DNA from 2 places in the Marinobacter sp. V34 genome. Region 2 is predicted to be linked to the other one. Evidence: predicted binding sites of a transcription regulator. Region 2 holds the regulator's gene; the other holds the start of a gene.
What was found. Region 2 encodes sigma-54, which starts transcription at its own class of promoters, with help from an activator protein. Its sites were predicted from a motif close to ANTGGCATNNANNTTGCTNT; they were not measured.

Region 1 (6,584 bases), on a different contig from region 2:
CAGACTGCCCCGGGTGGTCGTTTACGGACTTCATCGGGCTGGGCTTCCGCAGGCAGGCCGAGCTTGGTGACGAAAACCGTCCACTCACGCTCTACACCTACAACATCGACAGCTACAACCACAAACGCGCCTGGAACAACCCTGAAAATTGGGCCAATCCGGAAATGTGGGGCAAGGCCTGGTGGTAGCGGCCACGCTTACAGCGAGGCCACCACGTCAAGGTTGTGGCGACAGGCGCTCAGATAGGACGCCCCGAAAAGGTTGTAGTGGTTAAGGGTGTGGTACAGGTTGTAGATGGCCCGCTTGGTGTCGTAGACATCCGTTCTGGGATAGACCCGGTCATAGGCACGGTAAAAAGCCGAAGAAAAGCCACCAAACAGCTCCGTCATGGCAATGTCCGCCTCCCGGTCACCGTAATAAACCGCCGGATCAATGAGCCAGGGCCCGGCGCTGTCGAACAGGACATTTCCGGACCATAGATCGCCGTGGAGCAGGCTTGGGTGTTCGCAATGCTCATTCAGAAACCGGACGAGCTCGTCGCCCTGGCGCTTTAGCACCGCTTCAAACTCTTGCCGAATAGGGGCATTGCCGATCATGCCTACCTGCACACCCAGTCGATCTCTCAGGAAAAACGCACCCCAATCGTCCGTCAGGCGGTTCTTCTGTGGTGACATCCCAATCATGTTATCGGCGTCGAACCCGTACTCGGGCCGACGTACCGCATGCATGTGCGCCAGGCCTTCGCCAAGCGCGGCCATGGCCTCCTCGCTCGCCGGGCCAGGATGGATCTTCGGAATCACCAGCTCGCGGGCTGATACAGCTTTCACCTCCGGCACACGCAACCCACTGACACCGGCCGCTTTTAGGGTTTCTGCCAAAACCTCAAGACCTCGGGCTTCGCACAACAGCGCATCGGGAAAGGACGAGGGATTATGTTTCACGAAATCAGTCATACCACCAGTATAACCATGATCGGAAATCGCCTCGCAAACACCCTTGGCTTTGTCACAGGCTTCATGGATCATGGAACTGCAAGGCCATCCCACATAGGAATAGCCCGATGACAGGTTTTAGCAAGCACACGGCAAACAAACAGTTGAATCACGAGGCTGACAAGGTTCACCGCCGAGATGTGGGAGCCCTGCTCAACCGCCAGCAAGCTATCGAAGACAAAGTCAGGAATAGCGGCAAGCTGAGCCGGTTCAGCACCGACATCCGGCTGATGTTTTCCATGCTGAGGGACTACTGGCAGGGCAACTATCGTGAAGTCCCCTGGAAAAGCATTGCAGCGATAGCCGGCGCCCTCGTTTACGTGCTTAACCCCCTGGATTTAATCCCGGACCTGCTGCTGGGATTCGGCCTGTTGGACGACGCCGGCGTGGTGGCAGCATGCCTGGCCCTGGTGGAATCAGACCTGCTTCGTTACGCGGCGTGGAAAGATCTTAAAACAGAGACACAAACGCTTACGGATAGCGATTGATTCAATTGTGGGCTACCGTTAATCTTCAAAAGCCCTCTGAATCACAAAACCTTTTGGAGCTATCTTGGATTTTGCCACCCTGATCGGCCTCGTTGGGGCCATCCTGCTTATTGCTTCTGCCGTCATACTTGGCGTATCGCCGGATGTCTTCATCAACCCTCCCTCGATACTGATCGTGGTCGGTGGCACCATGCTTGTTGTGCTGGCGAAATTCAGCTTCAGCCAATTTTTCAGCGCATTCAAAGTGGCCGCTCGAGCGTTCAAATTCCGCTTGCCGGACACCCGTGAAAGCATTGATGAACTGATTGAGGTGGCCAATGTTGCCCGCAAGCAAGGTGTTCTTGGCCTGGAAGAGCGTGAAGTTGGCTCGCCCTTTCTCGGCCAGGGAATACAGATGCTGGTCGATGGCCAGAATGCTGAAACCATCAAACACCTGCTGTCCAAAGAGCGCCTACTGACGCTGGATCACAATCGGTCTGGCGCAAAAGTCTTTACGGCAATGGCCGACGTGGCCCCCGCCATGGGCATGATCGGCACACTCATCGGTCTGGTGCAGATGCTGTCCAATATGGAAGACCCAAAGTCCATCGGACCCGCCATGGCGGTTGCCCTGCTAACCACACTCTACGGCGCCATGATTGCCACCATGATCGCCACCCCCATCGCAGACAAACTCTCGCTGAGAATGACCGAGGAAGCGCGTCTGCAATCGCTCTATATTGATGCGCTGGTCGCCATAAAGGAAGGCACCAATCCACGGGTTATCGAGCAGATGCTGTCGAGTTACCTGACGCCGAAAGAACGTGAGAAAAACTCAGAAGCCGAGACGGCAGGCGTTTAGCCATGGATGAATTACCGGAAGAGGAAAAAGCGGGTATTCCCGCCTGGGTAGTAACCTTTGCAGACCTGATGTCGCTGCTGATGTGTTTCTTTGTGCTGCTGCTATCGTTCTCGGAAATCGACGCGCAGAAATTCAAACAGATTGCTGGCGAACTGTCGAAAGCATTCGGTGTGCAACGTGAAGTGCCCGCCCTGGAAATACCCATGGGCACTAGCCCGATTTTCGATAAGTTTTCTCCGGCACCGCCCGAGCCCACCGTCGTCAATGAAGTCAAACAGACAACCACCGACCAACAGCCCGAACTGGAAACCCTGAAGAGCCCTACGGATGTGGCTGTGGAATCCGCCATTCAGGACGAGCTCCAGAAGACCTTGGAGCAGGTTCGATCGGTGCTTGAGACAGCCATCGAAGATGGCCGGGTAAACCTCACCCAGGATCATCATAGAATCATTGTTCGCGTTGAGGAGAAGGGGGCTTTTCCCTCCGGTTCGGCGGACCTGACCTGGGAGTTTGAAGGCCTGTTGCTGGAAATGGCCGACATACTGGTGGAGATCCCCGGCAAGCTGACCATCGAAGGCCACACCGACGATGTTCCCATCCGCACACAGCGGTTCTACAGCAACTGGGACCTGTCCGCCGCTCGGGCAGCAGCGGTTGCCAATGCGCTCCTCGCCGAGGGTAAACTGAAGCCTGCCCGGCTGGCGGTCACCGGTCTCGCGTACACCGAGCCACGGGTACCAAACACCTCTTCGGAGAACCGTGCCAAAAACCGCCGGGTGGAAATCATTATCGATCTGTCCGGGCCGATCGAGGAACAGGAGATGCGGATAAGGGAACTCATGAACCCCGAAGCCGATGCGTCCGCTGCACCGGATTCCCGCAGTTCCGACGAATCCGATCAGGACGAATTACTGTGGTAGGCGGCCAGAATGGTGCGCCTCCCCCGTTAATGCACCATTAAAAAGCACGATCACCCCACCTCCAACGCAATTCCGCCCCACGTCAGAGCAAGAAATCACCTAATCGACTCTCCGCTCTGAATTTGCCTCAAAATGGAACACTCCTTGCTTGCTGTGCACGCTATCAATGCACAACCCGCCCGTGACAGGCGGATAAAACCATAAAATCAGGAGCAACCAACCCGTGGATATCACGAGTGCAGTACATACCCTGACCGAAAGCGCCAACACACTGTTCATTTTGATCGGTGCCATCATGGTACTGGCCATGCACGCTGGCTTCGCCTTCCTGGAAGTCGGCACCGTGCGCCACAAAAACCAGGTGAATGCCCTGGTGAAAATCATGACCGATTTCGGCATCTCCGCCGTGGCCTACTTCTTCATTGGTTACTACATCGCCTATGGCAGCCATTTTATGGCCGGCGCTTCGGAGCTGACGGCCGCGAATGGCTATGATCTGGTCAAGTTCTTCTTCCTGATGACCTTTGCTGCCGCCATTCCTGCCATTGTTTCCGGCGGTATCGCCGAGCGTGCGAAGTTCTACCCGATGCTCATCGCCTCGGGGCTGATCGTGGCGTTTGTATATCCCTTCTTCGAGGGCATGATCTGGAACGGCAACTACGGCTTCCAGGCCTGGCTGGAGAACCAGTTTGGTGCGGCCTTCCACGACTTTGCCGGCTCGGTTGTGGTGCACGCCGTGGGCGGCTGGATCGCCCTGGCCGCCGTGCTCCTGCTCGGAGCACGTAACGGCCGCTACCGCAACGGCAGAGTGGTGGCTTTTGCCCCCTCCAACATCCCGTTCCTGGCGCTGGGCGCCTGGATTCTCACCGTTGGCTGGTTCGGATTTAACGTGATGTCCGCCCAGACTCTGGACGGCATCAGCGGCCTGGTGGCGGTGAACAGCCTTATGGCCATGGTGGGCGGCGTTCTGGTGGCCATGCTGGTGGGCCGCAAAGACCCGGGCTTCATTCACAACGGACCGCTCGCCGGCCTGGTGGCTGTGTGCGCCGGTTCGGACCTGATGCACCCCGTCGGTGCACTTATTACCGGTGGCATCGCCGGCGCCATCTTCGTGTACATGTTTGAGTGGGCCCAAGACAGGATCGAACGTCTGGACGATGTACTCGGTGTTTGGCCGTTACACGGTGTGTGCGGCGTCTGGGGCGCCATTGCCGCCGGCATCTTTGGCCAGGAAGCCTTCGGGGGCCTCGGTGGCGTCAGCCTGATGTCGCAGGTCATCGGCGCGGTTGCTGGCGTTGTGGTGGCCTTTGTCGGCGGCCTGATCGTCTACGGCATTGTCAGCGCCATCTCCGGCCTGCGTCTCACCGACGAAGAAGAATTCAACGGTGCGGATGTCAGTATCCATCGAATCGGCGCGACATCCCTGGAATAACCCTACCTGCCAGCCGCCTTTTCTGGCGGCTGGCAATGCTTTTTATTGACACCTCCCTCCGCCTGGCCTTTGCTTAAATAACCCGTTCCGGTGATAAACCTACCGTTTGCCGCCAGAGTGGCCTGCCTTTTGCTATTCCTTTAACTCATGGGAATGGCTGGATATCGACTACCCACATCCGGTGAGTGGCGTGTTCAGGAGAGGGTCAAGGTTATGTTGATACAAACCCCACCCGAGGGTATCTACGACGAGCTGTTCGATCAGGATAACCGGGTGCGGCCCAGCTGCAGGGTGCTGGAGGACTGGCTGATCAGATCCGACGAAGCCCTGTTAGCCGAAAAGCGCCGCGAGGCAGACGTTCTGTTTCAGCGCCTGGGCATTACCTTTAATGTCTATGGCGAAGACCAGGGGGCCGAACGGCTCATTCCGTTCGATCTGATTCCACGAGTGATCTCCGCCAGTGACTGGCAACGTCTGCAGGCGGGATTACGCCAGCGGGTGCAGGCTCTGAACCGCTTCCTGTTCGATATCTACCATGAGTTCGACATCATTCGAGCCGGGGTTATCAGTGCTGAGCAGGTGTTCGCTAATCCCCAGTACCAGCCTGGCATGCAGAACCTGAAGCTGCCACGAAACCTGTATTCCCACATAGCCGGCATCGATCTGATCCGCCACAACGATGGCGACTTCTACGTGCTGGAAGACAACCTTCGCTGCCCCAGCGGTGTCTCCTACATGCTGGAAAACCGACGCATGATGATGCGCCTGTTTCCGGAATTGTTTGCCAAGGCGCCGGTAGCACCGGTTGAACACTACCCAGCACTGCTGGGTGAAACCCTGCGTGCAGCGTCCCTGAATCCCAACCCCACCGTGGTGGTACTCACCCCCGGCCGCTTCAACAGCGCCTATTTCGAGCATGCCTTCCTGGCCCGCCAGATGGGTGTCGAGCTGGTGGAGGGCGCTGATCTGTTCATACGCCACAACAAGGTGTACATGAAGACCACCATCGGCCCCCAGCAGGTGGACGTCATCTACCGGCGGATTGACGACGATTTTCTTGACCCACTAGCCGGAAACCCGGATTCCATGCTGGGCGTTCCCGGGCTCTATGCCGCCTACCGCAGCGGTAATGTGGTGCTTGCCAACGCCATGGGCACCGGCGTCGCCGACGACAAGGCCATCTATCCCTTCGTACCCGACATGATTCGCTTCTACCTGGGAGAAGAGCCGATCCTGAAAAACGTCCCCACCTGGCAGGGCCGTAAACCAAAAGACCTCAAGTACATCCTCGACAACCTGCCGGACCTGGTGGTCAAAGAAACCCAGGGCGCTGGTGGCTACGGCATGCTGATCGGCCCGAAAGCCAGCAAGAGTGAGCTGAACCATTTCCGATCGCTGTTGCAGGCCAGACCAGACAACTACATCGCTCAGCCCACCCTGAGCCTGTCGACCTGCCCAACCTTCGTGAACGAAGGCGTCGCACCACGACACCTGGACCTGAGACCTTTTGTGCTTTCGGGCAAAAAAGTGCAGATGGTGCCCGGTGGATTGACCCGAGTGGCATTGAAAGAAGGGTCGCTGGTGGTGAATTCGTCCCAGGGCGGCGGCACCAAGGACACCTGGGTACTGGAGGGCGACGAATGCTGAGCCGAGCCGCATCAAGTCTGTTCTGGATGGCCCGATACCTCGAAAGGGCGGAAACCCAGGCCCGGCTGCTGGACGTCAGCCTGACCATGGCGTTGATCGACGTTCCCGAAGACCGCGAGGAGCAGTTGTCCGTGCCGTTGCTGGTGACCGGCACCCAAGAAGTCTTTCATGAGCTCTACCAGGAAATCACCCCCCAGAACCTGATTGACTTCCTGCTCCTGGATGACCGCCACCCTGCCAGTGTGTTCAGCGTTATCCGCAGCG
Region 2 (6,584 bases):
AGCGTTACGTGCGAGGTTCCTCAGATGCTGGATATCGGCTGTTGTGCAGTAGTTCAGGAATTCGCCGACGGCTGAGTCGCCTTCCTCAATCATCCGATCGCGCCAGCGTTCCGCAAGGTGATGTCGGCGAGTGTGCTCTTCGCTTCCGGCATCGAATGCATCAATGGCTCGAGTCAACCCATCCGGGTCGTCTTCCTGGCGGATAATCTTGCCGATGTACTGCAGGTGGCGGCGACGAGCTTCATTCTGTCGAATGCGACGTGATTCCTCAATGGCCGCCCGCAGGGTATCGCTGATGGGAAGGGTATTGAGCTGGTCGGTACTCAGATCCAGCATACGCCTGCCAAGATCCTGCAACTGATGCATGTCGCGCTTGAGTTGGGATTTGCTCGGGCCGAGGTATTCCGGGGCGTCGTCTTGAGAGTCGTTCATTTTGAGTCCGTGTTGTCGGATGCAGGTTATCCGTAGAATATCGTCGCCAGACCAAGGAAGGCCATAAAGCCGACCACATCCGTGACAGTTGTCAGTATAACGCTACCGGCCAGGGCCGGATCAATGTTGCGGGACTTCAGGAACAGAGGCAGCACGGTGCCCACGAGAGCCGCGGCGATCAGATTGATAATCAGCGCGGCGGCGATAACGGCGCCAATCATGATATCCCTGAACCAGAGGGTTGCCGCCGAGGCAACCACCACAGCCCAGAGTAACCCGTTCAGGGCCCCCGCAATAAATTCACGGTTTAAAAGCCAGCCGACGTTGGCGCCGCTGATCTGTCCCACGGCCATGCCACGGATCACCAGGGTCAGGGTCTGGCTGCCGGCGATGCCGCCCATGGACGCCACGATGGGCATCAGTACCGCCAGAGCCACGACTTTCTCGATGGTCGCCTCAAACAGCCCGATCACGGCCGAGGCTGTAAAGGCAGTGAGCAGGTTGATGCCCAGCCACACCGCCCGGCGCCGGGTGGTCTTCAGAATGGGAGCAAAGGTGTCTTCGTCTTCATCAAGGCCGGCCATACTCATCAGGGAGTGGTCTGCGTCCTCGCGAATAACGTCGACCACGTCATCGATGGTGATCCGGCCCAGAAGTCGGCCTTCCTCACTGACCACGGGTGCTGAGATCAGGTCGTAACGTTCGAACAGGGTTGCCACCTTGGTGTCGGACAGCGTAACCGGTATCGGCTCGATGTCTGTGTCCATTACCTCTCGCACGGTCGCCGCCGGGTTGGATACAAGCATCTTGGTGATGGGCAACATGCCGATGAACTCGTCGCGTCGGCTTACCACGATAAGGCTATCCGTCATCGGGGGCAGATTGCGATGACGACGCAGGTAGCGCAGAACCACGTCGATACTGATGTCCGGGCGCACCGTAATGGTGTCCGTGTTCATCAGGCCGCCGGCGGTGTCCTCCGGGTAGGAGAGTACTTCTTCGACGCGTTGACGATCCTGCTCGTCCATGGTGTCCAGGACTTCCTGGATCACCGTGTCTGGCAACTGTTGCAGCAAGTCGGCCAGATCGTCCGACTCGAAATCCTCGATGATATCGGCGAGTTCCTGAGCGTTCAGCTGGCTCAGGAAGTAACCTCGGATATCATCGTTCAGATACTGGAGGACTTCGCCTTCAAGCTGCTTGTCGACCAGGTTCCAGAGTAGGGCACGCTGGCGGGGTGGCGATGATTCGAGCAGGTGGGCGATGTCACTGGGGCTCAGGCCGCCATTCAGGATGCGGGCAACCTGTTTCAGGGCGCCACTGTCCAGCGCTTCGCTCAGGGAGCGAAGGCGTTGGCGCGCTTGGCTTTTCTCCAGAATATCGGTCATGGATCACCCACAGTCAGAAAACCCTCGTATTATAGCGGAGTTAGGTAACATAGGTGAGGAAGAGTTGTAGGTGAATGCCGTAGACGGGCGAGGATTCCCGGTGCGGGCGATTATTCGCCTTCCCCGAAGTAATCGTTGATCAGTGTGACCAGCGCGTCGACAGCTTCGGATTCATCCGGCCCGTCTACAATCAGCTCCACTTCTGTCCCTTGGCTGGCGGCCAGCATCATCACGGGCATAATGCTTTTTGCGTCTACCTGTCGACCTTTCCGGCTGATTTGAATGCTACTTTCGAATTCGGAGGCCTTGGCGACCAGCTTGGCTGCCGCCCGGGCATGGAGCCCAAGTTTGTTGATAATGGTAATGGGGCGGCGGATCATAGGCGCTTCAGCTTTCCCTGCTTTGCAGGTGGGGCAGTTCGGTGTGGCGAACCTGCACGTTGCTGTATTTGCCCGAGAAATAGCGGCCGAGCTGATCGCAGATATAAACCGAGCGATGCTGGCCACCGGTGCAGCCGATGGATATGGTCATGTAGCTGCGGTTGCTGTCGGCAAACGATGGCAGCCAGTTTTCCAGGAACTGGGTCAGATCGTCGACCATCTTACGGCTCAACGGCTCCTTTTCGAGAAAATCGATGACCGGCTGGTCGGTCCCCACGAACTGCCGAAGGCTGGTGTCCCAGTATGGATTGGGCAGGCAGCGCACATCGAACACATAGTCCGAATCCAGTGGCACGCCATGCTTGAACCCGAACGACTGGAATAGCAGCGCCAGTTCCTGATGGCGCCTGCCAGCGACCCGTTGCTTCACCATATCCCGGAGCTCGTACATGGACAGCCCGGTGGTATCGATGTAAAGGTCCGCCAGCTTGGAAAGGGGCTCCAGAAGCTTCTTCTCGTTACCGATGGCCTCCCGCAAGGAGGTTTTGTCATCACTCAGCGGGTGTTTCCGGCGCGTGGCATGGAAGCGTTGCAACAGGGATTGTTCATCGGCGTCCAGATAAATGATTTCTATGGTGACGCCGGTATCCTGAAGGCTGCGGTAGATATTCTCGAAGTTGCTCAGTTCTCCGGAAAGGTTGCGGGCGTCGATGCTGACAGCCATCTTTCCCAGCCGGCCGGGAGAATTCTGGTTGGTGGCTTCCTGTGTGAGAGGGAACAGCAGGCCAATGGGCAGGTTGTCGATGCAGTAATAGCCCAGGTCTTCGAGAACGTGTAACGCGGTACTTTTCCCGGAACCTGATCGGCCGCTGACGATGATCAGTTTCATAGCCCGTTCACCTTGGATATGGAGTTATTCAGCTTGTCTCGGCTGTCATCCGGCGATAAAGAGAGGCTGCATCGGTGCACTGACGCAGTTGGTCGCAGAATGCGCGCTCGTTGAACTTTTCAGCAAGCTGGCTCAAAAGCTCAAGATGCTCGCTGGTGGCTTCCTTGGGGACGATCAGGGTAAAGACGAGGTCCACCGGCTGATTGTCGATGGCATCGAACGCAACGCCTTCTTCCAGGGTCAGCAAAGCGCCGACCACGTGATCCAGCCCTTCCAGGCGACAGTGGGGGATCGCAATGCCTTGTCCGATACCTGTGCTTCCAAGCCGCTCGCGAGCGACCAGGTTGTTGAATATCTCGGTGTCGCTGAGCAAAGAGTCGTGCTGTTGGATCTGCTCGGCAATGGTTTCCATAACCCGCTTTTTGCTGGACGTAGGCACCCGGCAAAGGGTCAGCTCCGGCGCGAGAATGTTCTCGATAGTCAGGGATGTGTCGGTCATGAATCGACTGCAGTTCCGTAAAAAAAGGCTGCGGCACGTGTTGCCTGGTAAGCCAGTGCCGCAGCTCGATTAACTGTCATGCAGGGGGAGTCGTCCTAGCGGGCGCCGTTCCCATGCATCCGGTCTACGTTCTTTTCTTTGTGCTTCAGGATCTGCCTGTCCAGCTTGTCTACCAATGCGTCAATGGCAGCGTACATATCGCTGTTTTCGGCCTTTGCGTGAATCTCACCACCTATCACGTGAAGCGTAGCTTCCGCCATCTGGCGCACTTTTTCCACCTCAAGGGTAACCTGGCAATTGCTGATATGGTCGAAGTGCCGCTCAAGCTTTTCAAATTTGCCTGATACGTAATCTTTCAGTGCGGGAGTCAGTTCTACGTGATGGCCTGAAATATTGAGTTGCATAGGCTTCTCCTGTTTTCAGCTTGCCGGCACCCGTCAGGATGCCAGCTGTGTGCCACAGCGTTATGCTGCAGGCGGTATACTTTCAGGAAAGGGCTCTCCCCGTGAGGCCGGGAACAGACGCTTCCTACACCAATCGTTTTCGCTCGTTGGACGGAGGAATGTGCATTGCCTCGCGATACTTGGCCACGGTTCGTCTAGCCACCTTGATACCCTGGTCTCCTAGCATGGCTGCAATTTTGCTATCGCTCAATGGCTTTTTCGGAGTTTCCGTCGCAATCAGTTTCTTGATCATCGCGCGGATTGCCGTGGATGAGCACTCTCCACCCTCGTCGGTACTAACATGGCTTGAGAAAAAATACTTAAGTTCAAATATGCCCCGCGGTGTGTGCATGTACTTCTGGGTGGTGACCCTTGAAATGGTCGACTCGTGCATTTCCACCGCCTGGGCAATATCAGAGAGAATCAATGGTTTCATGGCTTCCTCGCCATGATCCAGGAATCCCTGCTGGTGCTCGACAATGCGCGTGGCCACCTTGAGTAGGGTTTCGTTGCGGCTTTGCAGGCTCTTGATGAACCACTTTGCTTCCTGCAACTGGTCTCGCAGGTAAGTGTTGTCGGCACTGCTGTCCGCACGCTTTATAAGAGAAGCATAGCTTGCATTCACACGAATGCGCGGTGCAATTTCAGGATTCAGTTCCACGCGCCAGCGCTCATTGTGTTTGCGCACGATCACATCAGGTATGACGTAGTCTGGCTCGCCCTGGTCCAGCGTGTCGCCAGGGCGCGGGTTCAGCCCGGTAATAAGCGCCAGCACGTCCCGTAGCTGTTCTTCTTTCAGGCGACTGCGGCGCAACAGTTGGGCGTAATCGCGATTGCCCAGCAGGTTTATATAGTGGGTGATCACCAGTCGCGCCTGGGCCAGCCAAGGCGTTTCCGGGGGCAGTTGGTTTAGCTGGATCAGCAGGCATTCCTGCAGATTACGGGCGAATACGCCAGGTGGGTCGAAGTGCTGAAGACGGTGAAGAACGGCTTCCACTTCGTCCAGTTCCAACGGGTCTTCATCGGCTTCGTCCACCATACCTGAATGAATTTCCTCAAGCGGAGAGGTCAGGTAGCCGTGGTTATCAACCGCATCCATCAGGGCGTGGGCGATGGCCTGATCCCGCTCGCTCATGGGCGTCAGATTCAGTTGCCATTCCAGGTGGTCCTGAAGTGTCTCTGTGGGGGAGTTGCGGGTCTCGAAGTCGTGGTCGTTTTCGTCGTCGTTACGGGCCGCTGAAGCGGGCGCTGACTGGTAAATGTCATCCCAGGCGGTGTCGACGGGAAGGTCGTCGGGAATGGTGTCGGGGCTGTCCGTTTCGGATGACCAGTCAGGCCCGTTCTCGGATTCGTCCCACTCCGTTGCGGTGTCGGAGGTGGTGTTGGATTCCTCGGCCGACGCAGTTTCAGAGGATTCGTTGTCACTGTCCGTTGATTCCGGATTCTGGTTGTCGTCGTCTTCCGAGGTTTCCAGCATTGGGTTGGATTCCAATGCTTGCTGGATTTCCTGCTGGAGATCCAGGGTGGAGAGCTGCAGAAGCCTGATAGCCTGTTGCAGCTGGGGCGTCATGGTCAGGCTTTGGCCCAGCTTTAACTGTAATGAGGCTTTCATAACCATGGTTCAGGATCCGTCACTCGGTCTCTCTCTTCCGTCACTCAGGCTCTCTCTTTGCGTCACTCGGGCGCTCTCTGGAGCCGGGGTTGCACAAAAACTCTTTGTATGCTGGCTACTTGCCGCGCCAAGCAAGTTCTTTGCCGAGTGTACTACAGGCGAAACTCGTTGCCCAGATACACTTCTTTGACCTGCTGGTTGGCCAGTATATCGTCCGAGTTGCCAGAGGCAATGATGTGGCCGCCACTGACAATGTAGGCATTCTCGCAGATATCGAGGGTTTCCCGCACATTGTGGTCGGTGATCAGTACGCCGATGCCCTTGTCCCGCAGGTGCCGGATGATCTGCTTGATGTCGCTCACTGAGATGGGGTCGACCCCGGCGAAAGGTTCGTCCAGCAAGATGAACGCCGGCTCCATCGCCAACGCGCGGGCGATTTCCACCCGCCGACGCTCCCCCCCTGAAAGGGCCATGCCAACGCTATCGCGGATGTGGGTGATGTGAAACTCTTCAAGCAGTTCCTCTAACTTGGCCTCTCGGTCCGCTCGCTTGAGTTCGCGGCGGGTTTCCAGGATAGCCAGTATGTTGTCGCGCACGGTGAGCTTGCGGAACACGGAGGCTTCCTGGGGCAGGTAGCCGATTCCTTTTCGGGCTCGGCCATGCATGGGTAGTGGCGTTATGTCCTGATTGTCGATGGTGATGCGACCATTGTCGGCGGGGACCAGGCCAACAATCATGTAGAAGCACGTTGTTTTGCCCGCGCCATTGGGGCCAAGCAGACCGACGATCTCGCCACTGCGAATTTCCAGGGAAACGTCGATGACGACCTTCTTCTGCTTGTAGCTTTTTGCGAGGTTACTGGCCCTGAGAACTGCCATCGGTATCCTGTCCGTTAGGGTTATCTGAATTGCTGCCGGAGTTGCCGCGCGGCTGGATGACCA

Region 1: the regulator sigma-54 is predicted to act here: its motif matches at 3,373-3,392, upstream of AC0B60_RS19625 (ammonium transporter).

What each region holds. Positions count from the first base shown of each region.
Region 1 is NZ_JBUPZY010000017.1:10,193-16,776, reverse strand. It holds gene AC0B60_RS19650 (DUF6231 family protein) at 1-188, shown strand, start outside; gene AC0B60_RS19645 (fructosamine kinase family protein) at 198-1,025, opposite strand; gene AC0B60_RS19640 (YkvA family protein) at 1,061-1,480, shown strand; gene pomA (flagellar motor protein PomA) at 1,545-2,321, shown strand; gene AC0B60_RS19630 (MotB family protein) at 2,324-3,241, shown strand; gene AC0B60_RS19625 (ammonium transporter) at 3,465-4,673, shown strand; gene AC0B60_RS19620 (circularly permuted type 2 ATP-grasp protein) at 4,887-6,320, shown strand; gene AC0B60_RS19615 (alpha-E domain-containing protein) at 6,314-6,584, shown strand, end outside.
Region 2 is NZ_JBUPZY010000003.1:389,500-396,083, reverse strand. It holds gene yjgA (ribosome biogenesis factor YjgA) at 1-432, opposite strand, end outside; gene mgtE (magnesium transporter) at 459-1,820, opposite strand; gene AC0B60_RS07305 (HPr family phosphocarrier protein) at 1,931-2,200, opposite strand; gene rapZ (RNase adapter RapZ) at 2,208-3,089, opposite strand; gene ptsN (PTS IIA-like nitrogen regulatory protein PtsN) at 3,118-3,588, opposite strand; gene hpf (ribosome hibernation promoting factor) at 3,684-3,992, opposite strand; gene AC0B60_RS07285 (RNA polymerase factor sigma-54) at 4,117-5,643, opposite strand; gene lptB (LPS export ABC transporter ATP-binding protein) at 5,796-6,521, opposite strand; gene lptA (lipopolysaccharide transport periplasmic protein LptA) at 6,499-6,584, opposite strand, start outside.